DNA from 2 places in the Comamonas resistens genome. Region 1 is predicted to be linked to the other one. Evidence: riboswitches for the same ligand, from Rfam matches in the RefSeq annotation. Region 1 holds a riboswitch; the other holds the start of a gene.

Region 1 (16,031 bases):
TCAAGGGAGAACCCGGAGAAAACACCCCACACCCCGGGTAAATACCGAATCAACGTTTCGCTTCCGGCAAAAGGTTGATTCTCAATATTGATAGCTGCTCACGCCATTCATTAGTGCATTTGCGCGTGTATTTTCTCTGAAATCCCTATGAATTAAGCGCTTGCAGCTATCAAATTCAATTGTCACCACCATCGGGGGCCGGACGCACGGGTTCGTCGCTGTCGAGCTGACTGAACACCAGGGTCGCCGCCAGCGTCATCAGGGCCACGGTCACAAAGGTCGCGCGAATGGCCAGCATGCGCTCATCGGCCTGGCCTGGCCACATCTCGCTGAAGCCCGTGAGCAAGGCACCCGCCAACGCCACGCCCATGCTCATGGCCAGCATCTGCACCATGGACAGCAGGCTGTTGCCGCTGCTGGCAAATTCGCCCTCCATGTCCTTGAGCGTGACCGAGTTCATGGCCGAGAACTGCATGGAGTTGAAGCCACCAAAGACGAACATCTGCACCAGCAGCAGCCAGATCGGCATGCCCGGCGTCACCAGACCGAAGGAAGCCAGCATCAGCGCCAACATCACCGAGTTGACCTGCAGCACCCGCTTGTAGCCAAAGCGCTGTACGGTGCGCACCGCGATGCGTTTGACCAGCATGCTGCCGGTGACGGTGGCCAGCATCATCATGCCCGCATTCATGGGCGACATCTGCAGCCCTATCTGCAGCAGCAGCGGAATCAGAAACGGCGCCGCGCCGCTGCCGAAACGGGCAAACAGATTGCCCAGCAGCCCCACGCGCAGCGAGCGCACCTTGAACAGCTCCGGCGCAAACAGCGGCTCATCCACCCTCAGCGCATGCATCCAGTAGCTGGCCAGACTGGCCAGGCCAAACACCATGAGCACCACCACCAAGGCCATGCCCAGCCCCATGCCCGAGAGGCCATCGAGCGCCACCGAGATGGCCACCATGCCAAACGCCAGCATGGCATAGCCCGCGCCGTCAAAGCTGCGCACCACTATCGGTGCATTGCGCGGAAACCAGCGCCAGGTGGCCCACAGGCCGATCAGCCCCACAGGCACGTTGATCCAGAAGATCCAGTGCCAGCTCGCATACTCCACCATCCAGCCGCCCAAGGTTGGGCCCAGCAGCGGCCCCACCTGCCCCGGAATGGCAATAAAGCTCATGGCACGTATGAACTCGCCGCGTGGATAGGTGCGCAGCACGGCCAGCCGCCCCACGGGCAGCATCATGGCTCCGCCCACACCCTGGACCACGCGGGCCGCGATCAGAAACGGCAGGCTGGGCGAGAGCGCACACAGCACCGAGCCCAGCACAAACAGGCCGATCGCCCAGCCATAGACACGCCGCGTGCCGAAACGGTCGGCCACCCAGCCCGTGGCAGGAATCAGCATGGCGGTGGTCAGCGCATAGGCCACGATGACGGACTGCATCTTCATCGGGCTCTCGCCCAGTTCCCGCGCCATGGCGGGCAAGGCCGTGTTGAGAATGGTCGCGTCCAGCGACTGCATGAAAAAACCGATGGCCACCAGCCACAACAATCTCTCTTTATGGGGTGCACTGCCGTGCATGACGGGTATTTCACCCATGGGCAACTCCAAGAAGGTCCAGCCGTAAAAACAAAAAAGCCGCTGGCAGGCAGCGGCTTAAATGGAGTGCACACACCAGACCTTGGCGGCTGGCGTGCAAGCAGGCATGGGGTTCAGACCGAGAAGCTGGAGCCGCAGCCGCAGGTGGTTGTGGCGTTGGGGTTCTTGATCACGAATTGCGCGCCTTGCAGGTCTTCCTTGTAGTCAATCTCCGCGCCAACCAGATACTGATAGCTCATGGAGTCGATCAGCAGCGAGACACCGTTCTTGGTCATGGTGGTGTCGTCGTCGTTGGTGATCTCATCGAAGGTGAAACCGTACTGGAAACCCGAACAGCCACCACCTTGCACGAACACGCGCAGCTTCAGATCAGGATTGCCCTCTTCGGCAATCAGGTCGGCCACCTTGGCAGCAGCGCTGTCGGTGAAGACGATGGGGGAAGGCATTTCAGTGGTCGTGGTTTCAGCAACGGCGCTCATGGCAGTACTCCGTAGGTTCTTGATTGCCCGAAATGGTACAGCAAGGGGCTCGGGAATTCAGACCATATTTCTTTGTCGCCAGAGCAAGTGGGGGCATTGCCCAAGGCCGGCAATACAGGTGCATGCCGCGAAAGCAGCGGGCATGAACAAGGCACCCTACGCTTGCTCACTGCGTGTAGCCGCTGCCCCTCCAAGAGGGGTATTTTTCATCTTGGGGCGGCCCGGCGATGAAAAAAGGCACCCCACGCTTGCTCACCGCGTGTGAGCCGCTGCCCCGGAGTTTTCATCTTCGGGCGGCCCGGCCATGAAAAAACCGCCCGGAACTTGCGTTCGGGGCGGTTTTCGCGCAAAGACTCCGAAGAGTCTTTCGGGCTGGGAAACGAATTAACGCTTCGAGAACTGCTTGGCGCGACGGGCACCACGCAGACCAACCTTCTTACGCTCGACTTCACGGGCGTCGCGAGTCACGAAGCCGGCTTGGCTCAGGACGGGCTTCAGCGCTGCGTCATAGTCGATCAGGGCACGGGTCACACCGTGACGAACTGCACCGGCTTGGCCGGATTCGCCGCCGCCGTGCACGTTCACTTGCACGTCGAATGTTTCCACGTTGTTGGTCAGCACCAGAGGTTGCTTCGCGATCATGATGGAGGTTTCGCGGCCGAAATACTGCTGAATGTCCTTGCCATTCACAGTGATCTTGCCGGAGCCCTTCTTCAGGAACACACGAGCGACGCTGGACTTGCGACGGCCGGTGCCGTTATTCCAATCACCAATCATCTAGGTCTCCTTAAATTTCCAGAGCCTTAGGCTGCTGTGCGGTATGGGGGTGCTCGGCACCGCCGTACACCTTCAGCTTCTTGATCATGGCGTAGCCCAGGGGACCCTTGGGCAGCATGCCCTTGACGGCCTTTTCCAGAGCGCGGCCAGGGAACTTAGCCTGCAGGTCGCGGAAGTTGGTAGCAGTGATGCCACCGGGGAAACCGGAGTGACGGTAGTACACCTTGTCCAGGTTCTTGGTACCAGTGACCTTGAGCTTGGAGGCGTTGATGATGACGATGTAGTCACCGGTGTCAACGTGAGGTGTGTAAATGGCCTTGTGCTTGCCGCGCAGACGGAGTGCCACTTCGCTGGCGACACGTCCGAGCACCTTATCGGTGGCGTCAATCACAAACCACTCGTGTTGCACCTCAGCGGGCTTTGCGCTGAATGTAGACATGAGTTTTCTCTTTCAAGAAGGTTTGGCGGTCCCTTTTCCGCGGTCGGTGCTTCTTCTTGAAAAGACGGATCTTTAAAGGAAGCCTCTTAGGCGGGGTTACTCAAACCGAAGTCCAAGCCTTCGCCGCGGGAACCATAAAATCGCTGCGAAGCCCGCCATTATACGAAAACGCCGGAATCTGCGCGTTTTTGTTCAGCAGCCTGTTGTGAATCAGCCCGTCAGGGCCGTTCTCCACTCTGCACACAGGCGCCAACAGCCTTTAAAGACCACAGGGTAAAAAGTGCTGTTCCCCTCTTGCCCTGCTGGTTACCATCCGTCTCTATGTTCAGTTACCGCCACGCCTTCCATGCAGGCAATCATGCCGACGTGCTCAAGCACACCGTGCTGATTGCCACCGTGCAATACCTCATCCAGAAAGAGGCGGCACTGACGGTGCTCGACACCCACGGCGGTGCGGGCCTGTACCGCCTCGACGGCGACTACGCCAGCAAGAGCGGCGAAGCGGCAGACGGCGTGCTGCGCCTGGCCGAAGCCAAGGAAGCCGAGCTGGCACCGGTGCTGCAGCAATACATGCAGATGGTGCGCCACTTCAACCAGGGCAATGCCGTGCGCAACTACCCTGGCTCGCCCTTCATCACCCAGGCGCTGCTGCGCGGTCATGATCGCCTCAAGGCCTTCGAGCTGCACCCCACGGACATGCGCTCGCTGACCGGCAACATGGCCCAGCTGGAAGTGCCACGCCAGGTGGCCGTGCTGCTCGAAGACGGCTTCGAGGGCGTCAAGAAATTCCTGCCCCCGCCTTCGCGTCGTGCCCTGCTGCTCTGCGATCCCAGCTATGAACTCAAGAGCGACTACGGCCGCGTGCTGGACATGATGACGGACAGCCTCAAGCGCTTTCCCACCGGCACCTATGCCATCTGGTACCCCATCATTCCCCGCCCCGAAGCCCATGACCTGCCCAAGCGTCTCAAGACCATGGCCAACAAGGCCGGCAAGAGCTGGCTGCATGCCACCTTGACGGTCAAGAGCAACAAGACTTCCGAGCGCGGCGGCCTGCCCGCCAGCGGCATGTTCCTGATCAACCCGCCGTTCAATCTCAAGGATCAGCTCAAGCCCGCCATGCCGCAGCTCGTCAAGCTGCTGGGCCAGGATGAGAATGCCTCCTTCACTCTGGAGTCGGGCGGCAAATAAACATCCGCAAACATCAATAAAAAAGGCGCTGCAAGCGCCTTTTTTCATTGCCGGGCCGCCCCAAGATCAAAAACGCCCCTCTTGGAGGGGCAGCGAATCACACGCAGTGGAGAGCGTAGGGAGCCATTTTTCATTTCGAGCATCAACGACGCTTAGGGTGCACCTTGGTGCTGACCTTGCGCTTCTCGACCTTCTCGATCTTGGTGCGAGACACCCTCTTGCCCTGGCGGGCTTCGGTCACCAGCACGTCGGGGCAGCTGTCCTCGTTCTTGTTCAGACGCCAGATCTCCACGGGCTTGATGCCCAGGCCCATCATGCCCAGCTCTTTTGCAGCCGCCTTGCTGAGATCGATGACGCGTCCTGGCGCAAATGGCCCGCGGTCATTGATGCGCACTACCACCGACTTGCCGGTGACCGCACTGCGCACACAGACCCTGGTGCCGAACGGCAGACTGCGGTGGGCCGCCGTCATTTCATTCAGGTCAAAGCGCTCTCCGCTGGCCGTACGCCGCCCATGGAACTGCTCACCATACCAGGATGCCTGGCCCTGCTGATCACTGTCGCGCGCCGGGGCCTTGAGTTCGTATTTGTCGGGATCGTCCGCGTCGACACTCGCCTCCACGGGCGGGCGCGTCGCCCTCACACCCAGACCTCTGTCCTTGTAGCGGCTGTTGATGTAGTTGTCGACCTGAGGCGGCATGGCCCCGAGCTCCATCAGATCAGGGGGCCCCATCAGGCGCGAGGACAGGTCATAGCCATCCACCCCCAACTCGGTCGTGGCCACGCGTTTTGCAGATTTGGCAGGGCTGCCGGAAGTCTTGGCGGCGGAGCTCAGCGGTGCGGGGTCGGCCCCCTCCCGTTCAGTCGTGGGTGCACAGCCAGCCATTGCGACGGTAAAAGCGCCGAGGGCCAGCCATTGGCACAGGCGCCAGCAGCGGTTCATGCGAAACATGGGCGGATAGCCTCCTTGATCTCGTCAAGTGAGTGCCGCCCAAGACTGGCCCACAGGGGCCAGCACGCAGATGCTCAAAGCCCGAGTCGGTCGCAGATCTCCAGAGTGGCGACGCTCTGGTTCATCGTATAGAAGTGCAGCCCTGGAGCCCCCTGGCTGCGCAACTGATCACATAGATGGGTCACGACATCCAGACCGAACGCACGAATGGATGCTGTGTCATCTCCGAACGCCTGCAGACGCAGACGAATCCAGCGCGGGATCTCGGCACCGCAGGCATCCGAGAAACGCATCAGCTGTGTGGAACTGGTGATAGGCATGATTCCGGGAACGACGGGAGTCTCAATCCCCAGGGCCTTCACCTCATCCACAAAGCGCATGTATGCGTCGGCATTGTAGAAGTATTGCGTGATGGCGGAATCTGCACCAGCGCGCACTTTAGCAACAAATGCTTCAAGATCGCTGCGTGGGGATTTTGCCTGGGGGTGGGTTTCCGGGTAAGCCGCCACTTCGATATGGAACCAGTCGCCAAACTCCTGTCGCACGAATGCCACCAGATCGCTGGCGTAATGGAACTCGCCACCCAGGCCATAACCGCTGGGCAAATCACCGCGCAGGGCCACGATGCGCTTGACGCCCATGGCCTTGAGCTCGCTGAGTTCGGCTCGCACTTTTTCGTGGGTTGCACCGATGCAGGAGAAGTGGGAAGCCGCAGCCACACCCTCGTTCTGAATGTCGCGCACCATGGCAAAAGTGCCGGACTGCGTGGAGCCGCCTGCACCGTAGGTCACGGAGCAGAACTGAGGCTTGCGCGCATACAGGGCCTGACGCGTAGCCACATGCTTGGCAGCGCCTTCGGGCGTCTTGGTGGGGAAAAACTCAAAGCTGATGGGAAAACTCATGGCTGCTCTTGTCTCTGGATTCTGTAGATCTGGCTAAGGCTTGCAGGCCTCAGCGCTCGTTGCGCTTTTTTTGCTTGGCCCGGGCAGGTCCGGGCTGACCGAAGCTGGCGACCTCGGGGTCTTCGTACAGCTCCTGCTTGGCGCGTTGAGCCTTGATATCGGCACGCGATGGGCGTTTGGGCGCAGTCTTGCCGGCGGGCTTGGCAGGCGCGGCATCTGCCGCATCCACAGGCGCCGCGGCTTTGACTTCTGCGCCCTGCTGAGCCCAGACAAAGAATTCGTGATTGCCGTCGCCGCCCTCAATGGGCGAATCCAGCCACTGCTTGACCGTCAGGCCCAGGTCTTCAAGGCAGCCGCGAATGCGCTGCTCCACTTCGGCATACAAGGCCTTGTCGCGCACGATGCCGCCCTTGCCGATCTGGCCGGGTTGCAGCTCGAACTGGGGCTTGACCAGCATCAGCAGCTGACCATGGGGCTTGAGAGTCTGCACCACGGCAGGCAGCACCAGCGTCAGCGAGATAAAGGACAGGTCGCCGGTCACCACATCGAAAGCCGGTGTGATGTCGATGTTTTCGGTGCCTGCCCGGCGGCGCAGCTCCACGGGAACAGAGCCTTCGGCCTTGGCTTTGGCCTTGGCGGCGCGCTCAGCCTTGAAGTTCTCGACGTCTTGCTCCTTGGCATCGTCGCTGTCGTCATAGTCTTCATCGACCTGACCGCCATTGCGCATCCAGGCATAGGGGGCGACGGGCTGGGTGTCGTTGTCCTCTTCTTCCTCGATGACTTCGCTGAGTGCCTCGTCGCAGGCTTTCTCCAGCAGCTCGGGCGTCAGCGCACGGGCATTGAAGCCTTCGACGCAGACCACGCGCTCGTCATTCTTCAGGCGCTCGTGCAACTGAGCATGGCCCACGTCGATGCCGATGACCTGGGCCGCACCGGCCTGCAGCAGGCAGTCGGTGAAACCGCCGGTGCTCTGACCCACATCCAGGCAGCGCAGCCCCTTGACGGCAATACCCGTGGCGGCCAGCGCCCCTTCAAGCTTGAGGCCGCCGCGCGAGATGTATTTGGCCTCTGCAGCGTCCAGCAGCTGCAGCTCGGCACCGGCAGGAATATCGTCGCCGTTCTTGGCGACCTTCTTCCAGGGAGCCAGAGGCGTCAGGCGCCATTCCACGCCTGAGGCAATCAGGCGCTGGGCCTGCGAGCGTGTCGAAGCATGGCCTGCTTCCACCAAAAAAACATCTGCGCGCATAGCGTCGCTTCCTTTGAAATAAACCGGCGCCAGGCACTGCACCCAAGTGCAGCGGGCAAAAGAAATCTTTTTAGATAGCTGCTTGCGATTGCCTTGCTTGCCATTCAGATAGATATCCATCTGAAATCAATGACTGACAAGCGCAAGAAGCTATCAAATAAATCAACACAGCTTCGATACAGGCGCGCTCCAAGCTCAGGACAGCGAGCAAGAGCCGCCTCGCGGCGAAGCTGTCGTCCCCCTCCCCTAGCGCGAAGCGCGTAGAGAGAGGGGCGAAGGCGCAAAGCGCCTCAGGGGGTGACCGCTACGATCAGTAGCGGTATGTCTCCGGCTTGTAAGGGCCTTCCTTCTTCACGCCGATGTAGGCGGCCTGTGTATCGGTCAGCTCGGTCAGCATGGCGCCGACCTTCTTCAGATGCAGGCGGGCGACCTTTTCGTCGAGGATCTTGGGCAGCACATAGACCTTGCCCACTTCGTAGGCGTCGGGGCGGGTGAACAGCTCGATCTGCGCCAGGGTCTGGTTGGCAAAGGAGTTGGACATCACAAAGCTGGGGTGGCCGGTGGCGCAGCCCAGGTTCACCAGACGGCCCTTGGCCAGCAGTGTGATCTTCTTGCCGTCGGGGAACTCGATCTGGTCCACCTGGGGCTTCACTTCTTCCCACTTGTACTTCTCGATCGAAGCCACATCGATTTCGTTGTCGAAGTGACCGATGTTGCAGACGATGGCCTGATCCTTCATGGCCACCATGTGCTCGTGGCGGATGATGTCCTTGTTGCCGGTGGTGGTCACGAAGATGTCGGCCTTGTCGGCAGCGTATTCCATGGTCACGACCTTGTAGCCTTCCATGGCGGCCTGCAGGGCGTTGATGGGGTCGATCTCGGTCACCCAGACCTGGGCCGACAGCGCGCGCAGAGCCTGGGCGGAGCCCTTGCCCACGTCGCCGTAGCCGGCCACGCAGGCCACCTTGCCGGCGATCATCACGTCGGTGGCGCGCTTGATGCCGTCCACCAGCGATTCGCGGCAGCCGTAGAGGTTGTCGAACTTGGACTTGGTCACCGAGTCGTTCACGTTGATGGCGCGGAACAGCAGTGTGCCCTTGGCCGACATTTCGTTCAGGCGGTGCACGCCGGTCGTAGTCTCTTCGGTCACGCCCATGATCTGGGCCGACTTGCGGCTGTACCAGGTGGGGTCCACGGCCAGCTTGGCCTTGATGGCGGCAAAGACGATGCGCTCTTCTTCCGAAGTGGGGTTGGCCAGCACGGACAGATCCTGCTCGGCGCGCTTGCCCAGGTGCATGAGCATGGTGGCGTCGCCGCCGTCATCCAGGATCATGTTGGGGCCTTCGTTCTCGGTACCCTTGGCGCCGAATTCGAAGATGTTGTGCGTGTAGTTCCAGTAGTCTTCCAGCGACTCGCCCTTGATGGCGTAGACCGGCACGCCGGTTTCGGCGATGGCGGCAGCGGCATGGTCCTGGGTCGAGAAGATATTGCACGAAGCCCAGCGCACGTCGGCACCCAGAGCCGTCAGCGTCTCGATCAGCACGGCCGTCTGGATGGTCATGTGCAGCGAGCCGGTGATGCGCGCGCCCTTCAGGGGCTGCTTCGCAGCGAATTCTTCGCGCACGGCCATCAGGCCGGGCATCTCGGTTTCGGCAATCTTGATTTCCTTGCGGCCCCAGGCGGCCAGGGAAATATCGGCGATGGCCGAGTCAGCGGGGTTGAAGCGCACAGCAGCGTTCATGGTTTTCTCCAAAAATTGAATGAAAAACCACGTTCTGCGGCAGAAGGAGGAAATGCCATCTCACCGCACAGAAAGCGTGGGTGAGCGTCGTTGCGGGATGAAATCCGAGCCTCACGCCCCGCTGCCGCCCCGTGGTGATCGGGACTGGGGAACGCTGCAACGCTCCTCGGATGGTCGGCAATTATAAGGGAATCAGGCTTCCAGCCCCGCCAGTCGATAACCGACTTGCAGCTCGGTCATCAGATGCAGGGGCTGGGCGGCATCGACCTCGATCTTCTGGCGCAGATTGGCCATGTGCACGCGCAGATAGTGGGGGCGGTCCAGATATTCGGGACCCCAGACCTGCAGCAGCAGCTGGCGGTGCGTGAGCACCCGGCCCTGTCCAGCAATCAGTGCGGCCAGCAGACGGAACTCGATAGGCGTCAGGTGCACGGCCTGGCCGGCGCGTGTGACCTCGTGCGTGGCCAGATCCACCACCACCTCGCCAAAATGTGCCTGGGTACAGGGTTTGTCGGCAGCGGTCGCCTGCCGCCGGCGGCGCAGCATGACGCGCAAACGCGCCAGCAGCTCGGGCACGCCAAAAGGCTTGGTCAGGTAGTCGTCGGCCCCGGCGTCGAGTGCGGCGACTTTTTCCTCCTCACGCTCGCGCGCCGACAGTACCAGGATGGGCATTTGGCTCCAGCTACGCAGCTCGGCAATCACGGTTTTGCCATCGGCATCGGGCAGGCCCAGATCCAGCACCACGGCATCGGGCTGGCGGCTGGCCGCATCGATCAGGCCGCGCCTGGCGGTTTCGGACTCGGACACCTGCCAGCCCTCGTCCTCCAGCGCCAGGCGCACAAAGCGGCGAATGCTGGGGTCGTCTTCAATCAACAGAATGCGGGGGCTGGTAGCGGGCATGGAGGAAATTATTCACCGAGATCGTCATCGAGTTGTGGCTGCTTCGGCACGGGCAAACGAATGCTGAACACCGTGCCTGCGGCGGAGGACTCAGCCTGCAGGCTGCCGCCATGGGCCTCGACAATGCGCTGGGCCAGCGTCAGCCCCAGACCCATGCCCGAGACCGCAGATTCCGTCACCCCGCGCATGAACGGCTCGAACAACTGTTCGGCCGCCAGGTGCCCGGGCAGGCCCGGCCCGTTGTCCTGCAGCACCAGCAGACAGTCCGTACCTTCGACCTGGGCGCTGATGGTGATGGTCGTGCCTGCGGGCGTGTACTTGGCGGCATTGTCCAGCAGATTGACCAGCACACGCTCCATCAACACGGGATCGACCTGCAGCAGCGGCAGATCGACGCCAAGCCGGGTCTGCACCAGATGCCCCTGCAGCCGGCCGCGCAACTGCTGCAGGGCACTGCCCACCAGCTCTGCCACGGGCAGCCATTCGCGCTTGAGGTGCACGCCTCCCTGCTGCAGGCGCGCCATGGCCAGCAGATTGTCCACCAGTTGCTGCAAGGCCTGGGCCTGGTTGTGGATCTGCTCCAGCATCTCGTGCGCCACACCCTGGCCCGCATGGGGCAGAGCCGTCTGCGCCGCCCCCAGAATGCTGGTCAGCGGCGTGCGCAAATCGTGCGACACGGCCGACAGCAAGGTATTGCGCAGCCGCTCGCCCTCCATGGCCACCTGGGTCTGCTGCGCCACCTCGACAAAGTGCACGCGCTCCAGCGCCAGCGCGATCTGGCTGGCACAGGCGTCCAGCAGGCGCCGCTCCTCGGGCACATCCAGCTGTTGCGGCTTGCGCAGATGCAGGACCAGCACGCCGCGCACGCGTACCGGCGCCATCAGCGGCACATACAGGGCCGGAGATGCGGCCAGCGTGTCCGTGCCCTGTCCGGCCGGCTGGCCGTGCTCCATGCTCCAGCGTGCAATGCTGGTGTCCATGCTCCCCTCGCTGCCGGCCACCGCGTGCAGGCTCTCCTGGGCATCGGGCAGTTGCAGCCCGGTCTGCGCATCGAATACGCCAGAAACCGTGGACAGTGCAATCTGCGCCACCTGCTCCTGGGTAAGCGCACCCGACAAATCGCGCGCCAGCCGCGCCAACGCCCCGGCCCGGCGCTCGCGCTCGGCCGCCACGCGCGCCTCGTGGCGCAGCCGCGCCATGAGCTGGCCGCAGACCAGGGCCACACCCAGCATCAGGCTGAAGGTGAACAGGTATTGCGTGTCGTTGACCGAGAACGAATCTCGCGGCGGGACGAAGTAATAGTCAAAGCACAGCACGGCCAGCAAGGCGGCCCAGGCACCCGGACCGCGCCCCCAGCGCAAGGCGGAGAGCACGACCACCAGCAGGAACAGCATGACGACGTTGGCCGGCTCGAACACCTGCAGCAGCAGTTCGGCCACCGCCGTAGCGGCAAAACAGGCCAGGGTCGCACCCACGTAGCCCACCCATGCAATCGGCTTGCGATCGATACCGGGCTTGCGCGCGGCGCTCTCATTCTTGGGCAATGGCGGAGATAGCACCAGCACGTCCAGCCCCGGGTCCAGCCGCGCAATCTGCTCAGGCAGGCTGGCCGCCGCCCAGGGCAGCCAGCGCGATACGCGGCGCTGCATGCGCGCCAGCACCAGATGGCTGGCATTGCGCTCACGCGCAAACGCCACCAGGGCCTGCGCCACGTTGGCGCCGGGAATCGTGGCCGTGTCGGCGCCCAGGCGCGCAGCCAGAGCCAGGGTCTTGAGCACGCCCTCCTGCGCCCGGCGTGGCCGGTGCTGGCGCTCGGGCGCATCCACATAGACCACCATCCAGTCGGCTTCCAGCCGCCGCGCCAGGCGCGCCACCTGGCGCACCAGCGCATCGTCGCCGGCATGGCCTCCCACACCCACCAGCAGCCGTTCGCGTGCCGGCCAGACATCGCCGATGGAGCGCTCGCGCCGGTAGTCGCGCATGTCCTCGTCGACACGGTCGGCCGTGCGCCGCAGCGCCAGCTCGCGCAGCGCCAGCAGATTGCCCAGGCGAAAGAAATTGTGCGAGGCGCGCTCGGCCTGCTCCAGCGGATAGACCTTGCCCGCCTTGAGGCGCTTGAGCAGCTCCTCCGGCGGGATGTCGACGACGATGACTTCGTCTGCGTTGTCGAAAACCTGGTCGGGCACGGTCTCATGCACCTTGATGCCCACGATGCCACCCACCACATCGTTGAGGCTTTCAAGGTGCTGCACGTTGAGCGTGGTCCAGACATTGATGCCGGCAGCCAGCAGCTCCTCCGCATCCTGGCAACGCTTGGGATGGCGCGCACCCGGCACATTGCTGTGCGCCAGCTCGTCCAGCAGCAATATCTCGGGATGGCGCTGCAGCGCGGCATCGAGATCGAACTCGGACAGTTGCCGCCCCTGGTAGGGCAGATGCTGGCGCGGCAACTGTTCCAGGCCATGCAGTTGCTGCTCGGTCTCGGCCCGGCCATGCGTTTCCACCAGCCCCACCAGCACTTCATGCCCTGCCTGACGTTCGCGCTGCGCAGCCGCCAGCATGGCGTAGGTCTTGCCCACGCCAGCGTTGGAGCCGAAGTAAATGCGCAGCTTGCCGCGCGTGGCAAGATGCTGCTCGGCCTGCAGCTGGGCGACCAGCGCGTCGGGATCGGGGCGCGGGGCAAGGGGTGGGGAATGGCTTATGGGCATCGGGCTATCAGCGTATCACTCGCTTGCAGAGAAACAAGACGGATGCACGGCTCAGAAGCCCGCGCTCAGGCCAAGCACCAGGCCGCTGCGCCCCAGGCTGCGCAGGCGCCCCTCGCTGTTGGCTGCGCTGTAATAGCGGGCATCGGCCGATGTCCCCACCCAGGCTGCCGACGCCGTCCACGCCCCCCAGGTCTTGGCCAGGGACACACGCCAGTCGGCGTAGGAAACTTCGCCGTAGTTGCGCACCAGGGTATAGCCGCCATGCACGCCCAGCGTGGCCCAGTCGCCCAGCGGATGCTGGTAGTTCAGGTCCAGGTACTGGCTGCCCCGGCTGCTGCCCGCCGGTGCGAGCGCCGTGGCAAAGGCCGAGCCGGCCGTGCTCTCGCGCAGGCCGAAATACGGCGTCAGCGCCAGCGACCATTTGACATTGAGGCCACCATGCGTGGCGCCCAGATAGGCTTCCGTGGTGTCAAAGCGCTTGCTGCCGCCGTCCGGCGTTGCCAGCCTTGCGCCCGGGTAGCGGTAGTGCAGCAGGCCGGCATCCAGCTGCCAGCCGGGCGCCACATCGCCGCGCCAGCCGCCATAGATATCGTTCTCCAGCCCTTCGCCGCGGCCATAGCTGTGGGTGGACACGTTGGTCAACGAGGTGCCCAGATAAAAGCCCCGCGGCAGCGTCAGCTCCACCCCGCCCTGCACGGCGGCGGCGCCCCAGGTTTGCGAGATGCCGCGAAAGCGGTAGTCGGACAGCAGGCTCAGGCTGCCGGTGATGGGCAGACCGGCCTGCGCCTTGTCCTGCACTGCTTCAGGCATGGCGGCCGGATCCGGTTTTTCCTGAGCTGCAGCGATGTGCAGCAACAGAAATCCAGAAACGGCCAGCAACGCCGCCACTGCCAGGACGCGGGAAGATACATGCGAAGTCACACGTGAAGCCACGAAAGATGCTTGGAAAGATTTGCACATGATGGGAAAACGAGAGCCAGGACTCCCCCTTCCCTGCAGGGGGAGCCCGAAGAACCATGAGGAGAAAGGGCCCGCACCCGCTACAGCCCCTGCCAGCGGGGCTGTAGCGGCAGCGCTCAAACCAGACCCAGAACCGTGAGGAACATGTCGATGAGCTTGATGCCCACGAATGGAACGATGAGACCGCCCAGACCGTAGATCAGCATGTTCTGGCGCAGCAGCGCGGCGGCACCTACGGCGCGGTAGCGCACGCCGCGCAGGGCCAGGGGCACCAGGGCGATGATGATCAGTGCGTTGAAGATCACGGCGCTCAGGATGGCCGAGTCGGCGCTGTGCAGCTGCATCACGTTGAGCGAGGCCAGTTGCGGATAGGTGCCCACGAAGGCGGCAGGAATGATGGCGAAATACTTGGCCACGTCGTTGGCGATGCTGAAGGTGGTCAGCGCACCGCGCGTCATCAGCATCTGCTTGCCGGTTTCCACCACCTCGATGAGCTTGGTCGGGTTGCTGTCCAGGTCCACCATGTTGCCGGCCTCCTTGGCCGCCTGGGTGCCGCTGTTCATGGCCACGGCCACGTCGGCCTGGGCCAGGGCCGGGGCATCGTTGGTACCGTCGCCGGTCATGGCCACCAGGCGGCCCGCGGCCTGGTGGCTGCGGATCAGGCGCAGCTTGTCCTCGGGCGTGGCCTCGGCCAGGTAGTCGTCCACACCGGCCTCGGCGGCGATGGCCGCCGCCGTCAAGGGGTTGTCGCCGGTAATCATCACGGTCTTGATACCCATGCGGCGCAGCTCGGCAAAGCGCTCGCGCATGCCGGGCTTGACGACGTCCTTGAGCTCGATCGTTCCCAGCACGCGGGCTCCGTCAGCCACCACCAGCGGTGTGCTGCCCTTGCGCGAGACATTGTCCACCGCCTGCGATACGGCGGCGGGGAACTGCCCGCCCAAGGCCTCGACATGGCGCCGCACCGCATCGGCTGCACCCTTGCGCAAATGGCGCGGCCCCTGGGAGGTGGACAGGTCCACGCCGCTCATGCGCGTCTGTGCGGTAAAGGGCACGAACTCGGCCTGCAGCTCGGTGGCGCTACGCTCGGCCAGACCGTGGCGCTCCCTGGCCAGGGCTACCACGCTGCGGCCCTCGGGCGTTTCGTCGGCAATCGAGGCCAGTTGCGCAGCCTCGGCCAGCTGCTGCACCGACACCCCGGGCGCCGGCACAAAGTCGCTGGCCTGGCGGTTGCCCAGCGTGATGGTTCCGGTCTTGTCCAGCAGCAGCACGTCCACGTCGCCCGCAGCCTCCACGGCACGGCCCGAAGTGGCAATCACATTGGCCTGCATCATGCGGCTCATGCCGGCCACGCCGATGGCCGACAGCAGACCGCCGATGGTCGTGGGAATCAGGCACACCAGCAGCGCCACCAGCACGGCAATACCGACCACGGAACCCGCGCCCGCCTGCCCCACGGCAAAGGCCGAGAACGGCCACAGGGTCACGATGACCATCAGAAAGACCAGCGTCAGGCCCACAAGCAGAATGGTCAACGCCAGCTCGTTGGGCGTCTTCTGGCGCTTGGCCGATTCGACCATGGAGATCATGCGGTCCAGGAAGGACTCGCCAGGGTTCACCGTGACTTCCACCACCAGCCAGTCCGACAGCACGCGCGTGCCGCCCGTGACCGAGGAGAAGTCGCCGCCCGCCTCGCGGATCACGGGGGCCGATTCGCCGGTGATGGCGCTTTCGTCCACCGAGGCCACGCCCTCGATCACCGTGCCGTCCAGCGCAATCGTGTCGCCGGCCTCCACGAAGATGACCACGCCCTTGCGCAGCTCGCTGGCCCGCAGCGGAATCCAGGAGCTGCCGAAGCGTGGCTGCTGCAGCACCTTGGCCACGGTATCGCGCTTCATGCTGCGCAGGCTGGCCGCCTGGGCACGGCTGCGCCCCTCTGCCAGGGCTTCGGCGAAGTTGGCAAACAGCACCGTGAACCACAGCCACAGCGCAATGGCCAGCGCAAAGCCTGCGCCCTCGTTGTCTGCGGCAGACGCAGGCTCACGCAGGTCCTGCACCCACAGCAGCGTGGTCAGGATGGCGCCCAGATAGACCACGAACATCACGGGATTGGCCCACTGCGTGCGCGGCGAAAGC
Region 2 (16,031 bases), 500 kb from region 1:
CGCCTCCCCCGCGATCCGCGAGCTGGCGCAGCAGAACGCGGCCCTGGCGGCCCAGATCCTGGAGCACACCAACCGCCTGGCGCAGGAGCGCATGGAACTGGCCGGCGACGAGTACCGCCAGGGCCAGCTGGCTGCCGCGCTGCGCGACACCCAGGCCCGCTTGCGCCTGGGTGGCGGCGCGGCTGTGGGTCAATGGCTGTGGCAGCAACGGGTGGCGTTGCCCACGGCCAACACCGTTCAGGCGCGGCGCAAAGCAGCGCAGCGTCAGCTGGCCGAGCTGCGCCTGGCCTTGTTCAACGCGAGTGAGCGACGCTTCAGCCTCAACAGCGCGGCAGGCCCCATGGACGGCGTGGGCACGGAGGCCAGCGCCGAAGCTGCGGCCCGGCGCACGGCGCTGTGGGGCCGACAGGCGGCGCTGATCGACCAGCTGCAGCCGCTGCTGCTGCGACGCATCGCCGTGCTGGAGCAGACCGAGGCTGCGCTGCAGGCTACGCAGCGCAGCGGCAGCGAACTGCGGCAGGTGATGGACAAGGAGCTGCTGTGGTTCCCCAGCCACCGGGCCATGGACAGCTCCTGGCTACGCGAATGGCGCACCGTGCTGCAAAACGCCGGCGGCGAGGGGGCAGGGCAGGCTTTCAGCGCCTCGCCATGGAACACGGCCCGCGCGCTTGGCGCCAGCCTGCTGGCCAACGTCTGGGCCTATCTGGCCATTGGCGCAGGCGTGCTGGTGCTGCTGAGGCTGCGGCGCCAGGCCTTGCGCAAGCTCGATGCCATCGCGTCGTGCGTGGGCGATTTCTCGCGCGACCATTTCGGGCTGAGTCTGGCCGCACTGGGCTGGAGTCTGCTGTACGCGCTGCCCTGGAGCTTTGCCACGGCTGCGCTGGGTGGGCTGCTGCAATCGACCAGCACGCCGGCGGCGCTGGAGCCGCTGGGCCTGACGCTGGAGCAACTGAGCAGCTTCATCTTCGTGGCCACGCTGCTGCAGGCGCTGTTTCGTCCGGGTGGACTGGCGCTGGCCCATTTCGGCTGGCCTCTGGAGCGCGTGCAGACGCAGAGCCGTGTGCTGCGCCAGGCCACCTGGCTGATCGTGCCTGCAGAGCTGCTGGGTGGGCTGGCCTTCTTCAGCCATGACGATCCGGCCATCAGCACCTGGGGGCGCTTGTGCATTCTGACGCTGGTGCTGGGCCTGGCTTGGGTGTCGGGGCGCTACTTCCGCGACAGCCTGCGCAGAAAAGGCCTGAGCTGGCACTGGGGGCTGATCGTGAGTGCGGTGCTGGTGCTGCTGCTGCTGGGCCTGGCCGTGGGCATCGCGCTGGGCTATGTCTATACCGCCACCGAAGTCATCCAGGCGCTGCTCAGCGGTTTCGTCTTCCTGGCTTGGGTCGAGGTGCTGATCGGCCTGCTGCGGCGCTGGCTGCTGCTGGGCGAGCGTCGCCTGGCGCTGAACCGGCTGCGCGCCGCGGCGCTTGCGCAGGCCGCCGCCCTCGCCCAGACCGACGGCCAGACGGATGCGGCCAAGCCCCCTGTGGACGAGCAAAGCCAGATGGCCCTGGTCACGGTGAGCGCGCAGACGCACCGGCTGCTGGGCCTGCTGCAGCGGATACTGGTCGTGCTGAGCCAGATCTATGTCTGGTCCCCGGTGCTGCCCGCGCTGCTGCGCTTCAATGGCGTGGTGCTCTGGTACACCACCAACACGGGGGCCGACGGCATAGGCCATCCGGCTCCCGTGAGCCTGATGGACGTGCTGCTCACCGTGCTGCTGCTGCTGCTGACCGTCAGCCTGACGCGCAATCTGCCGGGCCTGATGGAAGTGGTGCTGTCGGCGTCGCTGCGCATCAGCAACTCGGCGCGCTACACGGCCACCACGCTGGCGCGCTATGTCGTCGTCATTGCGGGCGCCATCACCGCGCTTTCGCTGCTGGGGCTGCGCTGGGGCCAGTTGCAATGGATGGCCGCGGCGCTGACCGTGGGCCTGGGTTTTGGCTTGCAGGAGATCTTTGCCAACTTCGTCTCGGGGCTGATCCTGCTGGTGGAGCGGCCCTTCCGCGTGGGCGACGTCATCACCATCAACCAGCTGGACGGCACCGTCACCCGCATCCGCACGCGTGCCACCACGGTGCTGGATTTCGACAACAAGGAAATCGTCATCCCCAACAAGACCTTCATCACCGGCCAGGTGACGAACTGGACCCTGAGCGACGATGTGACGCGTCTGGTCATCGAGGTGGGCGTGGCCCACGGCAGCGACTCCGCACGGGTGCGCGAGCTGCTGCTGGCCATTGCCGGCGAGCACCCCCAGGTCTTGCGCGAGCCCGAGCCCAACTGCTGGTTCATGGCTCTGGAGGGCCAGGGCCAGAAGTTCGAGCTGCGCGCCTATGTGGGCTCCGTGGCCGACCGGCTGCCGGTGCGCAACGACCTGAACCGCAGCATACGGGAGCGGTTGGCCGCCGAGGGCATTGCCGTGGCCTTCCCGCAGATGGGTGTCCATGTGCGGGAGTTGCCGGGGCAGCCGTGGGCACCAGGGGCAAGCCCGGATACGAATAGCAGATAGATTCTCGGATTTGATAGCTGGTGGTGCTTTGTGGACGGGCGCTAGCAGCTGTTTTCATGCTGAGCCAATAGCTTCCTGGCTGCGGCACGCGCCAAGCGCCTTGCACCATGCCTGTACGGCTATGGCGGCCAGCCTGCAAAGCGTGGCGCTAGCGCTTAAAATCCGAAGTTCCGCCTCCAAGGAGCGCTGCAGCCAGCCGGTTGTCCACCACAACCCGCCCGTCAGGCTTGGGGGTGCGCAGATGGTCTCAGACCTCTGTCTCCATAACGGCGCTCACCTGTTCTCGATTCTGTCTGGTTTGTATACAGGTGAGCCTCATGTCCGCTTCCGCTGCTTCCGTTTCCGTTCCTCCCATGCGCCTGTCGGGCCTGGAGCCCGTCTTCATCGGCGAGGGTACGCTGTTCGTCAACGTGGGCGAGCGCACCAATGTCACCGGCTCCAAGGCCTTTGCGCGCCTGATCCTCAACGAGCAGTATGAAGAAGCACTGGCCGTGGCGCGCCAGCAGGTGGAGAACGGTGCCCAGGTCATCGACGTGAACATGGACGAGGCCATGCTGGACAGCAAGGCCGCCATGGTGCGCTTCCTGAACCTCATCGCCTCCGAACCCGATATTGCCAAGGTGCCGGTGATGGTGGACAGCTCCAAGTGGGATGTGATCGAGGCCGGCCTGCGCTGCCTGCAAGGCAAGGGCATCGTCAATTCCATCTCCATGAAGGAGGGCGTGGAGGAATTCAAGAAGCACGCCAAGCTGGTCAAGCGCTATGGCGCGGCCGCCGTGGTGATGGCTTTTGACGAAAAAGGCCAGGCCGACACCTTTGCGCGCAAGACCGAAATCTGTGAACGCGCCTACCGCATCCTGGTCGACGAAGTGGGTTTCCCGCCCGAGGACATCATCTTCGACCCCAACATCTTTGCCGTGGCCACCGGCATCGAAGAGCACAACAATTACGGCGTGGACTTCATCGAGGCCACGCGCTGGATCAAGCAGAACCTGCCTGGCGCCAAGGTCAGCGGTGGCGTGTCCAATGTGTCGTTTTCCTTCCGCGGCAACGACCCGGTGCGCGAGGCGATTCACACGGTTTTCCTCTACCACGCCATCAAGGCCGGCATGGACATGGGCATCGTCAACGCCGGCATGATCGGCGTCTATGACGATCTGGAGCCCGAGCTGCGTGAGCGTGTGGAGGATGTGGTGCTCAACCGCCGTCCCGATGCGGCCGAGCGCCTGCTGGAGATTGCCGACAGTGCCAAGGGCGCGGCCAAGGACGACAGCAAGAAACTCGAATGGCGCGGCACGGCCGAGAACCCCAAGACCGTGAGCGAGCGCCTGTCGCACGCGCTGGTGCACGGCATTACCGACTTCATCACCGAGGACACGGAAGAGGCCTACCAGCAGATCGTGGTGCAGGGCGGTGGCCGTCCGCTGCACGTGATCGAGGGCCCGCTGATGGACGGCATGAACATCGTCGGCGACCTGTTCGGCGCCGGCAAGATGTTCCTGCCCCAGGTGGTGAAGTCCGCTCGCGTGATGAAGCAGGCCGTCGCCCATCTGGTGCCCTATATCGAGGAAGAAAAGCGCCAGCAGGAAGCGGCGGGCATGGACGTGACCAGCAAGGGCAAGATCGTCATCGCCACCGTCAAGGGCGATGTGCACGACATCGGCAAGAACATCGTCACCGTGGTCCTGCAGTGCAACAACTTCGAAGTCATCAACATGGGCGTGATGGTGCCCTGCCACGAGATCCTGGCCCGCGCCAAGGCCGAGGGCGCGGACATCATCGGCCTGTCGGGCCTGATCACGCCCAGCCTCGAGGAGATGCAGTACGTGGCCGGCGAGATGGACAAGGATGACTACTTCCGCATCAAGAAGATTCCGCTCTTGATCGGCGGCGCGACCTGCTCGCGCGTGCACACGGCCGTGAAGATCGCACCCAAGTACGACGGCCCCGTGGTCTATGTCCCCGATGCCTCGCGCTCGGTCAGCGTGGCGCAGAGCCTGCTGGGCGATGGCAAGCAGGCCTATCTGGACGAACTGCAGACCGACTACGACAAGGTGCGCACCCAGCACGCCAACAAGAAGAAAACACCGCTGTGGACGCTGGAGCAGGTGCGCGCCAATGCCGCCGTGGTCAAGCATGAGCCCGTGACTCCCCGCGTGTTGGGCCGCCGTGTGTTCAAGAATTTCGATCTGGCCGAAATCGCCCAGTACATCGACTGGGGTCCGTTCTTCCAGACCTGGGACCTGGCTGGCCCCTATCCAGCCATCCTGGACGACGAGATCGTAGGCACCGAGGCGCGCAAGGTGCTGGCCGATGCCCAGGACATGCTCAGGAAAATCATCGAAGGCCGCTGGCTGCAGGCCAATGGCGTGATGGGCCTGTTCCCCGCCAACCGCGTGGGTGACGATATCGAGTTCTATACCGACGAGTCGCGCAGCCAGGTGCTGACCACCTGGTACGGCATGCGCCAGCAGACCGAAAAACAGGCCGTTGATGGTGTGCTGCGTCCCAGCCGCTGCCTGTCCGACTTTGTGGCCAGCAAGGAAAGTGGCATCAAGGACTATGCGGGCCTGTTTGCCGTGACGGCCGGCATTGGCGCCGAGAAGAAGGACAAGGAGTTCCAGAACGCGCTGGACGACTATTCGGGCATCATGTTCAAGGCCTTGGCCGACCGCCTTGCCGAGGCTTTTGCCGAATGCCTGCATGCCCGTGTGCGCAAGGATCTGTGGGGCTATGCGGAGGGCGAGGCCTTGAGCAACGAGGACCTCATCAAGGAAAAATACCAGGGCATTCGCCCCGCGCCTGGCTATCCTGCCTGCCCTGACCATACGGCCAAGATCGATCTGTTCAAGACGCTGAATGCCGAGGAAATCGGCATGACGCTGACCGACAGCCTGGCCATGAACCCGGCATCCAGCGTGAGCGGCTTCTACATCGGCAACCCCGAGGCAAGCTACTTCAATGTGGGCCAGATCGGTGAAGATCAACTGGCTGACATGGCCGCGCGCCGCGGCATGGATATCGAAGAGCTGCGCCGTTATCTGGCACCGAATCTGGGTTGATTCCGGCCAGCAGGCGCGCAGGAGTGCAGAAAAGCCAGGGCAGGCCCTGGCTTTTTCATTTTTGCGGCAGCGGGCTTCGCTTGAGCACGGGCGCCAGCGTGGCGCGCAGGCGGTCGCCAGGATCCGAGGCGGCTTCGGGCGCGCGAATTTCGAGCGAGCGCTCCACCGTGCCTATGTGCTCCAGCAGCAAGGCCTTGGCCTCCTCGGTGTCGCCACGCTCCAGGGCCGCCACGATGCGCTCATGTTCGGCGCAGGACTGGCTGGCGCTGTGCGTGGACTGGTAAAGCGTGGCCGCCAGAGTGGTGCGTGCCGTCAGGTCGCGCAGCGTGTCGGCCAGCAGTCTATGGCCCATCTGTTCGGCCAGGCAGACATGGAAATCCGCGAGCAGGAAGGCGCGCATGGCACTGTCCACGCCCGCAATGGCTTTTTGTTCCTGGGCGATATGGCGGCGCAACTGGGTGATGACACGCTGCAGTGGCTTGCCCGCATCCTGCAATATGCCGGTCTCGATAATGCGCCGGGCGGAGAAAGCATCCTTGGCTTCGGCGGCCGAGGGCTGAACCACATACCAGCCCCTGCGGGCCTGGACCTGGACAAAACCACGGGCCTGCAATTGCATCAACGCTTCGCGCACCACGGTGCGGCTGACGTCGAAGTTGTTGGCCAGATCCTGCTCTCCCAGCCTTTCACCAGGCGCCAGCTTCTGGGCCAGAATGGCTTCGACGATGCGTTCTGCGATGTGCTGTGGAGAGGCAGGAGTCATTGCTTGATTCAGTGGCTGGAGTGGGAGGCTGGGGCAGGCGGAACCTTAGCAGATGCATCGGCCTCTTCATCGTTTTGCGGTTGAACCCTGCCGTCAAGCACGGCATGGGCACGTTCGCGGTCGATGTCACCTTCCCAGGCTGCGATGGCCACGGTGGCCACGCAGTTGCCGATCAGATTGCCCAGGGCGCGGGCAATACCCATGAACCAGTCCACCGACAGCACCAGCACCAGGCCGATGGCGGGAATGGCGGGAATCGCATGCAAGGTGGCAGCCAGCACCACGATGGCCGAGCCCGGCACGCCATGTGCACCCTTGGAGGTCACCAGCGCAATGGCCAGGATGGTCAGCAGGTCGGACATGCTGATCGGGGTGTTGGTGGCCTGGGCGATGAAGACCGCAGCCAGCGTGATGTAGATCGAGAAGGCGTCCAGGTTGAACGAATAGCCGGTGGGAATCACCAGGCCCACTGTGGAATCGCGCACGCCCATGTTGCGCAGCTTGGCCATGATCTGGGGCAGCACGCTGTCGGACGAGGTGGTGGCGAAGACGATGGTCAGCTCCTCACGCAGGTAGCGCAGCAGCTTGATCAGGCTGAAGCCCGACAGGCGCATCACCAGACCCAGCACCACGAACACGAAGATCAGCACCGAGACGTAGAACAGCGCCACCAGCATGCCCAGCTGCTTGAGCGAGCCTATGCCGTACTGGCCGACGGTGAAGGCGATGGCGCCCAGCACGCCCAGCGGGGCCAGCTTGATGATGATGCCCATGATCTTGAACAGCACCATGGACAGCGTGTCCACCAGGTCGAAGACGGGCTTGCCGCGCTCGCCCAGCAGGGTCAGTGCGCAGCCGAACAGCACGGCAAACAGCAGCACCTGCAGCACATCGCCCTTGGCGAAGGCTTCCACCACGGTGCTGGGGATGAGCTTCATCAGAAACTCCACCGTGCCGCCGCTGGTCAGCTTGTCGGCATTGCTGGCGTAGGCAGCCATGGCCGAGGGGTCGAGCTTGCTGGTGTCCACGTTCATGCCGACGCCGGGCTCGAAGACAAAGGCCAGTACCAGGCCCAGGCCCAGAGCGATGGTGGTCAGTACTTCGAAGTAGATCAGGGCCTTCACTCCCACGCGCCCTACGCGCTTGAGGTCGCCCGCGCCGGCAATGCCGTGCACGACCACACAGAACACCAGGATGGGGATGATCATCTTGATCAGCTTGATGAAGCCATCGCCCAAGGGTTTGAGTTTCACGGCCCATTCAGGGGCCAGTAGTCCGGCGAGCACACCCAGGATGAGTGCGATCACCACCTGTCCGAAAAGTGATCTGGCAAAGCGGCGCATAGTCGTCTTTCGCAAGTTGTGAATCTTGTATGCAAGTAATTTGAAACTTGCATACAAGAATGTAGGCAAGCGAAAGTCGTGCCAATAGAGGGTATTCCTGAGGATTTCCGTAATTCCTAAGAGGGTCAGCCCTGACTTTCGTGCGGGAAATCAAGGAACGTTCCGCCCTGGTGCGACCGGGGCGGTCCGTGCGCACGCGTGTGGTGCGTGAGTGGGGTTCATGCCCAAAGCCAGGGCATGAGGCTCAGAGCAGCGGGCTCAGGGCGCCCAGCAGGTTGTCCCAGATGCGCTTCCACCAGCGAGTGGCACGCACCTGCTCCAGCGTCACCACATCGGAATCGCGCAGATAGCTTTGCTGGCGCTGACGGATGGCCTCGGTGGTGGCCTCGTCATGCAGCAGCACATTGTTTTCAAAGTTCAGGTCAAAGCTGCGCAGGTCCAGGTTGGTGGAGCCGATCAGGCTGACCGCGCCGTCCAGGCACAGGGTCTTGGCATGCAGCAGGCCGGGACGGAATTCGTGGATATGCACACCGGCCCTGAGCAGGCGCCAGTAGTGGCTGCGGCTGACGGCGCCGACTATCCATGAGTCATTGCGCGCAGGCAGGATCAGCGTGACGGACACACCCCGTAGCGCGGCCGCGCACAAGGCGTCCAAGACGGTGGTGTCCGGCACAAAGTAGGGGGTGGAAATCACCACTTCATGGCGGGCGCTGGCCAGCAGGCAGGAAACGAGCTGGGGCGTGGCGCGTGGTCTCTCTGTCGGGCCCTCCGCGATGGCCACGGCGCTGAACCCATGAGGGGATGGCCGGGCCGTCTCTGTGGAGGGAGGAGCGATGAGGGTTGGCGACTGTGCCCAGTCGCTGGCAAAAGTCTGCTGCATCTGGGCTACGACCGGGCCTTGCATGCGCAGCATGATGTCCACCCAGGGGGCATAGCGCGGCTTGACGCGAAAGGCTTCGTCGGCGCAGTTCTGGCTGCCTATATAGGTGATGCGCTCATCGATCAGCGTGATCTTGCGGTGGTTGCGCAGGTCGAGCCGGCTGGTCAGCATGACGGTGAGCGGGCGGTTGATGGGCAGGGCCACGCTCAGGTGCACGCCGCCTTGCTGCATCTGCCGCCACAGCGGTGAACGGACCAGTGCACGCGAGCCCAGGCCGTCCACCATGGCTCGGCAGGTCACGCCGCGCCGGGCAGCGCGGATCAGTGCCTGGGCGACCTGGGTTCCGGTTTCGTCCTCCAGCCAGATGTAGTACAGCACATTGATCTCGCGCTGCGCGGCGTCCATGTCGGCAACGAGTTGCGCGCGTGCATGATCGCCGTCCTGCATCAACTCGGCTACCTGGCCGGGCAGGGGCAGAAAGCCGTTGATCGACGAGGCATAGCGAAATGCGGGCTGCCACTGGGCGGGGATGTCGGTGTAGGTCTCCAGCGTGCAGGCACTATTGCCGGCGACATTGCTGCCATGGGACTGGCAGAACTCGCGCACATTGAGTCGCTTGCGTCCTGGCACGCGGCCCAGTGCCACTTCGCCAAAGAAGTAATACAGCAGGCAGCTCACATAAGGCAGCAGCACGATCACCAGAAGCCATGCCAGGCGCACATCGGGCCGCATGTCTCTGCGCAGCAGAATGCGCAGGCCAAAGCCCGCAATCAATATCACATGAAGAGTCAGCAACAGCCAGGTCATGATCAATGCTCAACAATGAAGCTTTGAGCATAACCAGCTGGTGCGGTTTTGCCGTTTGCCGGGCCAGTAGGCTTGACGGACCGGGTGAAGGTGCCGGTCGTTTGCCCTGGAGCTGGGCTGAAAAAGCACAAAGCCAGCTGTTTGCTGGCTTTGTGAATTTGAGCGAAAACCGGCTCTAGCGCTTTATGCGCAAGCGTCAGCAGCTATCCAAATATGATCTCTCACTTGGCTTTCAGCTCGGCGATATAGGCTTCGCGAGCCTTGACGCCGGCAGCCGTGAAATCGGTGAATACGCCATCAATGCCCAGGCGGTAGTAAGCCAGATATTCCTGTGCAGGGTCACCCTTGAAGATGCCTGCCAGGCGGCTGGCCTCGCTGCGGAAGGTAAAGCTGTGCACCACCAGTCCTGCCTTGTGCGCATTGGCGATCAGGCCCGTGTCCTTCAAGGTGTTCACATCCTTGAGGCCTGCCCCGTCTTTGTAGGGCACGACGGAGTGAGCGATGACCTGGGGCTTCCAGGGGCCGATGCCGTCGGCATAAGTCTTGATTTCCGCCAAGCCGGCAGGCGTTTGCATGGCGGCAAAAGTGCGTGCATCGCCAGCCAGCGTCCAGCTGTAGGGGCGGCCGCTGATGAAGGTCCATTCGTCGCTGGTGATGTAGCCGACCGAGCCGTCCTTGAAGTTGTAGTCATTGCCGTCGATCAGCTGCACGCCCTTGGCCTTCATGCCCACCTTGCGCAGGTATTTCAGGCTGTCGGGGTCGAAGCTCTGGATGTAGATGGGCGCGTCCTTGGTGTTGAGCCGGTTTTTTTCCAGCAGCGCCATCACGGCGTCTTCGAACGGGTGATCGCCCGTGCCGCAGCTGTTGGCGATGGCCTGCTGGTTGTTCCAGTACGGATTCTTGGTCTCTGCATAGACGGAGATGCTGCGGCCCGCAGCCTTGCCCTTGGCCGCGGCGATGTCGATCACGTCCTGCGCGCTGATCAGCGGCAACTTGCCATTCCATTCCGTGGGGCGGTCGGCACGGTTGTCCAATATGGTGCCGCCCAGCAGGGTGCGCAGCTCATGCAGGGTGAAGTCGGAGATGGACCAGTCGTTGGTGTGGTCCTCGCCATCGACGACCAGGGCCTGAAGCACGGACTTCTGGTTGTTGGGATCGATACGGTCGCTTAGATAACGGGCCGGCCCGTTGTCGGGTGTCGCGGGGTATTTCACATCGACCCATACCCCGGGCGTGGTGCGCTTGCGCGCGGCCACATAGGAGTTGCTCTTGGCAACATCGGCGATATTGGTGCTGTCGCTGAGCCAGGCGTTGTGGCGAGCCACCAGCTGGCAGTCACGCGTCATGTGCATGTCCAGCTCGATCATGTCGGCGCCCGCATCAATGGCTTTTTCATAGGCCATCTGGGTCTGCTCGGGGTACAGGCCCGAGTAGCCGCGGTGGGCGATGACCTGGGGCTGCTTGCCATCGAGGGTCAGGAACTGAGGCTTGGGTTCCGGTATGGGACCATCACCTCCGCCGCAGGCGGTCAAAGCCATGGCGGCAAGCAAGATCAGAGCAGGAGAAGCGTGACGGGTTTGGAGCATGGATGTCATGAGGGGTGAGCAGATGTGGATGCTTGCGGTGCTTGGTGAAAGCTTTGTGACAGGGGCAGAAAGAGCAGGCTGGAGCATGTGTGCAATGCCCAGCCTGTTGCCTCGGGTGAGGGCTTAGAGACCCAGTTTCTTCGCCACGTAATCCGCGTCCTTGTCGCCGCGACCCGAGAGGTTGACGAGAATGTGCTGATCCTTGCCCAGCGTGGGCGCCACGCGCATGGCCCAGGCCACGGCGTGAGAGCTTTCCAGGGCAGGGATGATGCCTTCGATGCGTGACAGCGTCATGAAGGCGTCCAGGCACTCCTTGTCGTCCACATGCTGGTAGTCCACACGGCCAATGTCTTTCAGATAGCTGTGCTGCGGGCCCACACCGGGGTAGTCCAGGCCGGAGGCAATGCTGTGCACTGCTGCGGGCGTGCCGTCATCGTTTTCCAGCACATAGCATTTCATGCCGTGAATCTCGCCGGGCTTGCCCATGGTGATGGTGGCCGCATGGCGCCCGGGCTTGTCCACGCCTTCGCCCGCCGGTTCCACGCCGACCAGATGCACGGATGCATCTTCCAGGAAGGCCGTGAAGATGCCCATGGCATTGCTGCCGCCGCCCACGCAGGCCGCCACATGGTCGGGCAGCCTGCCATGCTTGGCCTGGAACTGCTCGCGTGCCTCCCGGCCCACGATGGACTGGAAGTCTCGCACCATCATGGGGAAGGGATGGGGCCCGACCACGGAGCCAATCGCATAGATGGTGTTGACGGGGTCCTGCAGATAGACCTCGAAGGCACTGTCCACGGCCTCCTTGAGCGTGGCTGCGCCGCGCGTGACGGGCACAAGATTGCAGCCCAGAATGCGCATCTTGGTGACGTTGGGATGCTCTTTCTCGATGTCCACCTGGCCCATGTGAATCTCGCAGGGAATGCCCACCAGCGCGCAGGCCGTGGCCAGTGCCACGCCATGCTGGCCGGCGCCGGTTTCGGCAATCACCTTCTTCTTGCCCATGAACTTGGCCAGCAAGGCTTCGCCCAGGCAGTGATTGATCTTGTGTGCGCCCGTGTGATTCAGATCCTCGCGCTTGAGATGGATCTGCGCCCCGCCCAGCTGGTCGGACAGGCGCTTGGCGTGAAAGATGGGGCTGGGGCGGCCGACATAGTCGGCAAACAGCGAAGCCAGCTCGTCCTGGAAGTCCTGGCGCTGCACGATCTCGGCATAGGCCGTGGCGATCTCATCCATGCATTTTTTCAGCTCTGGCGGCACCAGCTGGCCACCATAAGGACCGAAAAAGCCGTTGACGTCGGGCATGGACTGGGGGTTCTGGGTCATGCTTGTCTCTCCTGTGTAGGCATGGTTTTTTGACAATGCGCATTCATATCACAGGCTGTGCGATTGGCGGATGCAGACAAGCCCCAGCAATGGCATCAGAACAAGCTGCAGCGCCTATGTGGTAAGCGCTGGCAGCTATTGTTTTTGCGGCTGGATGATGGCTGCAACACAATAGAGGGATGAAAGCCAGTTCTGCCCGCGATATCGTCTTTGCGCATGCCATGGAAACGGCGGCCCCCCATGAATCACTGCCCACTGCAGAGCGCTGCAGCGCCATTACTGCGCATAGCCTGCATGCCCTGGGCGGGGACAAGGCAGGCAGCCGCACGGCCTATCTGCGATTCCTGCAGGACCGCGCCGTGCGCATCATCGAAGCGGCGCAACTGCCCGCGGATATCCGTGCCTTGAGGCAGCAGAGCTCCGGCTTGTCGCGCTGGCTGTCCCTGGCCGTGCTGATAGGGGCGCTGGTGCTGGGGTTTGCGGGGCATGCGATCACCGATCCGCACCGGGTCGATCTGCTTTCGCCGTCGCTGATCGGCATCGTGCTGTGGAATGTGCTGGTTTATGGGTGGTTGCTGGTCAGCGGCATACGGGGCCTGTTCAGGCGTCGCCCATCCATGGTGCAGGCTCTGATGCCGACACAGAGCGCGACCGTGCCGGTTTCTGCACCCGTTGCCAGCCACTGGTGGCAGAAGCTGCAGGCTCGCGCAAGTGGCATGGGCGGCCTGGCGCGTGGTACCGGCCTGCGCAAGATGGCCCTGAATTTCGAGCAGAACTGGTGGCAGTTGCACAAGCGCTCGCGCCATGCGCAGTGGCTCATGCTTATGCACCTGGGCGCGAGCATGCTGGCCTTGGGCGCGCTGCTATCGCTATGGCTGACGGGTCTGACGAATGCCTATCAGGTGGGCTGGGAAAGCACGTTCCTGTCGCCCGCTGCCGTGCAGGCCTGTCTGAACATGCTGTTTGCACCTGTCCAGGCGCTGGTCGGCCTGGCACCCTGGAGCCTGGACCAGGTCCAGTCCTTGCAGGGCTGGGCCTTGGGCGGCACGCCAGAGATGGAGCCCGGCCTGCGCCAGATTCTGGAATGGCCAACGCTGGGCCAGCGCTGGGTGCAGCTCTATACATTGTTGCTGCTCATCATGGTGATTGCGCCACGTTGGGCGCTGGCCCTTTATCAAGGCCTGAAGGTCTGGTGGTTCAACCGGCATGTGGAGCTGCCGCTGCAGCAGCCTTACTTCCAGCAGCTGCAGCGTGACTGGGCTGGCCGGGCGACCGAACTCAAGGTTCAGCCCTACAGCCTGGACATGACGCCCGAGCGCGAAGCTGCGCTGCGCCGGTATGTGGCCTTGCACTATGGGGCAGGGGCACAGCTGTCGCTGCAGCCCGTGCTGGCCTATGGCGCGCCTTTGCCAGAGGTTGAGCAGGGGAGTGCGCAGCAGGTGCTGCTGCTGAATCTGGCCGCCACGCCGGAGGTGGAGATTCACGGCGCCTTGCTCAAGCAAGTCCTTGCCCGCTGGGGGGTGCAGACCGATGTCTGGCTCTGGGCCGCAGACTTCCGTGCACGCAATAGCGGTGCGCCATCGCGTGTGCAGGAGCGAGAGCATCTGTGGCGCGAGTTCGTCCATGGTCTGGGGTTGAATGCCAGTCTGGTACCAGAGGCGGGAGTGTGATGATGAGTGACGAACAAGAACTGCGCAGCGGCGAGCACAGCATTCAGTGGTGCCTGCTTTCCCACACCAATATCGGCAAGACCACGCTGACACGCACGCTGATGGCGGGCGACGTGGGCGAGATTGAAGATGCAGCCCATGTGACCAGTCAGTCCCAACGTTATTTGCTGCAAAAAACGCAGCAAGGAGACGAGCTGTGGCTATGGGATACACCGGGCTTTGGCGACTCCGTGCGCCTGTATGAACGCCTGCGTCAGCAGGGCAATCCCCTGGGCTGGTTTCTCAGCAATGTCTGGGATCGCTGGCGCGACAAGCCTTTCTACCTGAGCCAGCGCGCCTTGCTGGCCGCGCGTGACCATGCCGATGTGATGCTCTACCTCGTCAACGCGGCCGAGGACCCTGCCGATGCTGGCTACTGGAGCGCCGAGATGAACATACTGGCCTGGCTCGAAAAGCCGGTCATCGTGCTGCTCAACCAGATCGGCAGCGACACCACGCAAGAGCAGGCGGCGCAGGACCTGCAGCGCTGGAAGCAGGCAACACAGAGCTTCCGGAACGTGGTGCGCGACGTACTGGTGCTCGACGCATTCACGCGCAGTTGGTGGCATGAGCGCAAGATGATGCAAAGCATTGAGCCCCTGCTGCCCGCGGCCAAACAGGAGGCCTACCGGCGTCTGCTGCAGCAGCGCCAGCAGCAGCAGCAGCAGCGGGAACAAGCCAGCCTGCAGGTCATGGCAGAACAGTTGCAGATGGCCGCAGGCCTGCACGAGAAGCTGGACCCGGAGCAGGGAAAGCTGCTGGCCAGGGCCTGGCAGGGACTGAGTCAGCTCACCAGCAGGCTGAGCAAATCCACGGCTGCGGAGGGCAGCCTGGACGCCCAGGCCAGGGCGGCGGTGGAGCGCCTGATGCTGGGCTTGCGTCAGTCGGATGTCCTGGCAACACAGCGTCTGCTGGAGATTCACCAGCTCGACGGCCAGGCGGCCAGCCAGATTCAGGAGCAACTGCGCAGCCAGTTGAAAGTCAGCAAGCCTGTGGATGCGCAGGCCGCCAGCTTGTGGGGGGCGGTGACTGCAGGTGCAGCCACCGGATTGGGCGCCGATCTGATGGCCGGGGGCCTGACCCTGGGGACGGGAGCCCTGGTCGGGGCGCTGGTGGGAGCGCTGACCTTTGGCGGCGCAGCCTGGGGGGCCAACAAGATGTTCGACCAGGAGCAGCAGAGCTTTCAGCTATCGCTGGACTACTTGACGAGCCTGGTCAGCCAGGTGCTGCTCAAATACCTGCTGATCTCCCACTTTGGACGTGGGCGTGGTCGTTACACCAGCCCTGCTGCTCCCGAGCAATGGAGCGATGCCGTCCAGGCTGTGGTCCAGTCACAGGCCGGCCAATGGGCGGGCATCTGGGAGCAATTGCGCAGCGAAGCCCTGGAGGACGACGCGGTCGATATAAGGCAGGGCATGCAGCAACTGCTGGCGCAGAGCTTGCAGCAGGTGATGGAGCGCCTGTATCCCGATTTGCAGGCCTGAGAGGCGCTCAGTAACGTGGAAAGCGCACGGTAAAAAGCGCCCCGCCGCGCTCGGACACCCCGGTGCTGACCGTGCCACCTTGTGAAGTCACCAGGGCTTTGACGATGGAAAGCCCAAGTCCCGACCCTTCTCTGCGACGCTTGCCGGGGGGCTGGGCGAAACGCTGGAAGGGGTGGGCCTGCAGGTCGCCGGCCAATCCGGGGCCGGCATCGCTGATCTCCAGCGTCACCCAGGGCTGTCCTTGAGAATCAGGGATGGTTTGTACCTTGATGCCCAGCCAGCGGCCGCTGCTGGCATGGCGCAGCACGTTGCTGATGAGATTGGTGATGATCTGGCGCAGCCGGTCCGTGTCTGCGCGGATATCGGTGCTGCCATCGCCATCCTGCATGGGCAGATCCATGGACAGGGCCATGGCGCTTTGCTGCAGCTGCGGCCGCAGCTCGTCCACCACCTCTCCCACCAGGGTGGCAAGGTCAAGCCTCTCGCGGCGCAGGGACAACTGCCCGGCGTCGGCCATGGA

What was found. A riboswitch is a leader RNA that binds a small molecule or an ion and turns the genes downstream of it on or off. The one in region 1 is predicted to bind S-adenosylhomocysteine.
Region 2: another riboswitch for S-adenosylhomocysteine. It lies ahead of metH (methionine synthase); the one in region 1 lies ahead of ahcY (adenosylhomocysteinase).

Annotation. Positions count from the first base shown of each region.
Region 1 covers NZ_CP125947.1:637,869-653,899, reverse strand. Annotated here, with positions in the region: gene mdtD (multidrug transporter subunit MdtD) at 176-1,600, opposite strand; gene erpA (iron-sulfur cluster insertion protein ErpA) at 1,714-2,079, opposite strand; gene rpsI (30S ribosomal protein S9) at 2,464-2,856, opposite strand; gene rplM (50S ribosomal protein L13) at 2,867-3,295, opposite strand; gene QMY55_RS02950 (23S rRNA (adenine(2030)-N(6))-methyltransferase RlmJ) at 3,617-4,486, shown strand; gene QMY55_RS02945 (septal ring lytic transglycosylase RlpA family protein) at 4,629-5,429, opposite strand; gene metF (methylenetetrahydrofolate reductase [NAD(P)H]) at 5,513-6,340, opposite strand; gene QMY55_RS02935 (TlyA family RNA methyltransferase) at 6,390-7,586, opposite strand; gene ahcY (adenosylhomocysteinase) at 7,897-9,327, opposite strand; S-adenosyl-L-homocysteine riboswitch at 9,403-9,501, opposite strand; gene QMY55_RS02925 (response regulator) at 9,520-10,227, opposite strand; gene QMY55_RS02920 (sensor histidine kinase) at 10,236-12,935, opposite strand; gene QMY55_RS02915 (TorF family putative porin) at 12,987-13,856, opposite strand; gene kdpB (potassium-transporting ATPase subunit KdpB) at 14,012-16,031, opposite strand, start outside.
Region 2 covers NZ_CP125947.1:142,092-158,122, forward strand. Annotated here, with positions in the region: gene QMY55_RS00620 (mechanosensitive ion channel domain-containing protein) at 1-2,551, shown strand, start outside; S-adenosyl-L-homocysteine riboswitch at 2,724-2,833, shown strand; gene metH (methionine synthase) at 2,869-5,613, shown strand; gene QMY55_RS00630 (GntR family transcriptional regulator) at 5,669-6,376, opposite strand; gene QMY55_RS00635 (C4-dicarboxylate transporter DctA) at 6,385-7,719, opposite strand; gene cls (cardiolipin synthase) at 7,964-9,406, opposite strand; gene QMY55_RS00645 (glycerophosphodiester phosphodiesterase family protein) at 9,628-10,992, opposite strand; gene trpB (tryptophan synthase subunit beta) at 11,116-12,318, opposite strand; gene QMY55_RS00655 (DUF2868 domain-containing protein) at 12,498-13,988, shown strand; gene QMY55_RS00660 (DUF3482 domain-containing protein) at 13,991-15,511, shown strand; gene QMY55_RS00665 (sensor histidine kinase) at 15,519-16,031, opposite strand, start outside.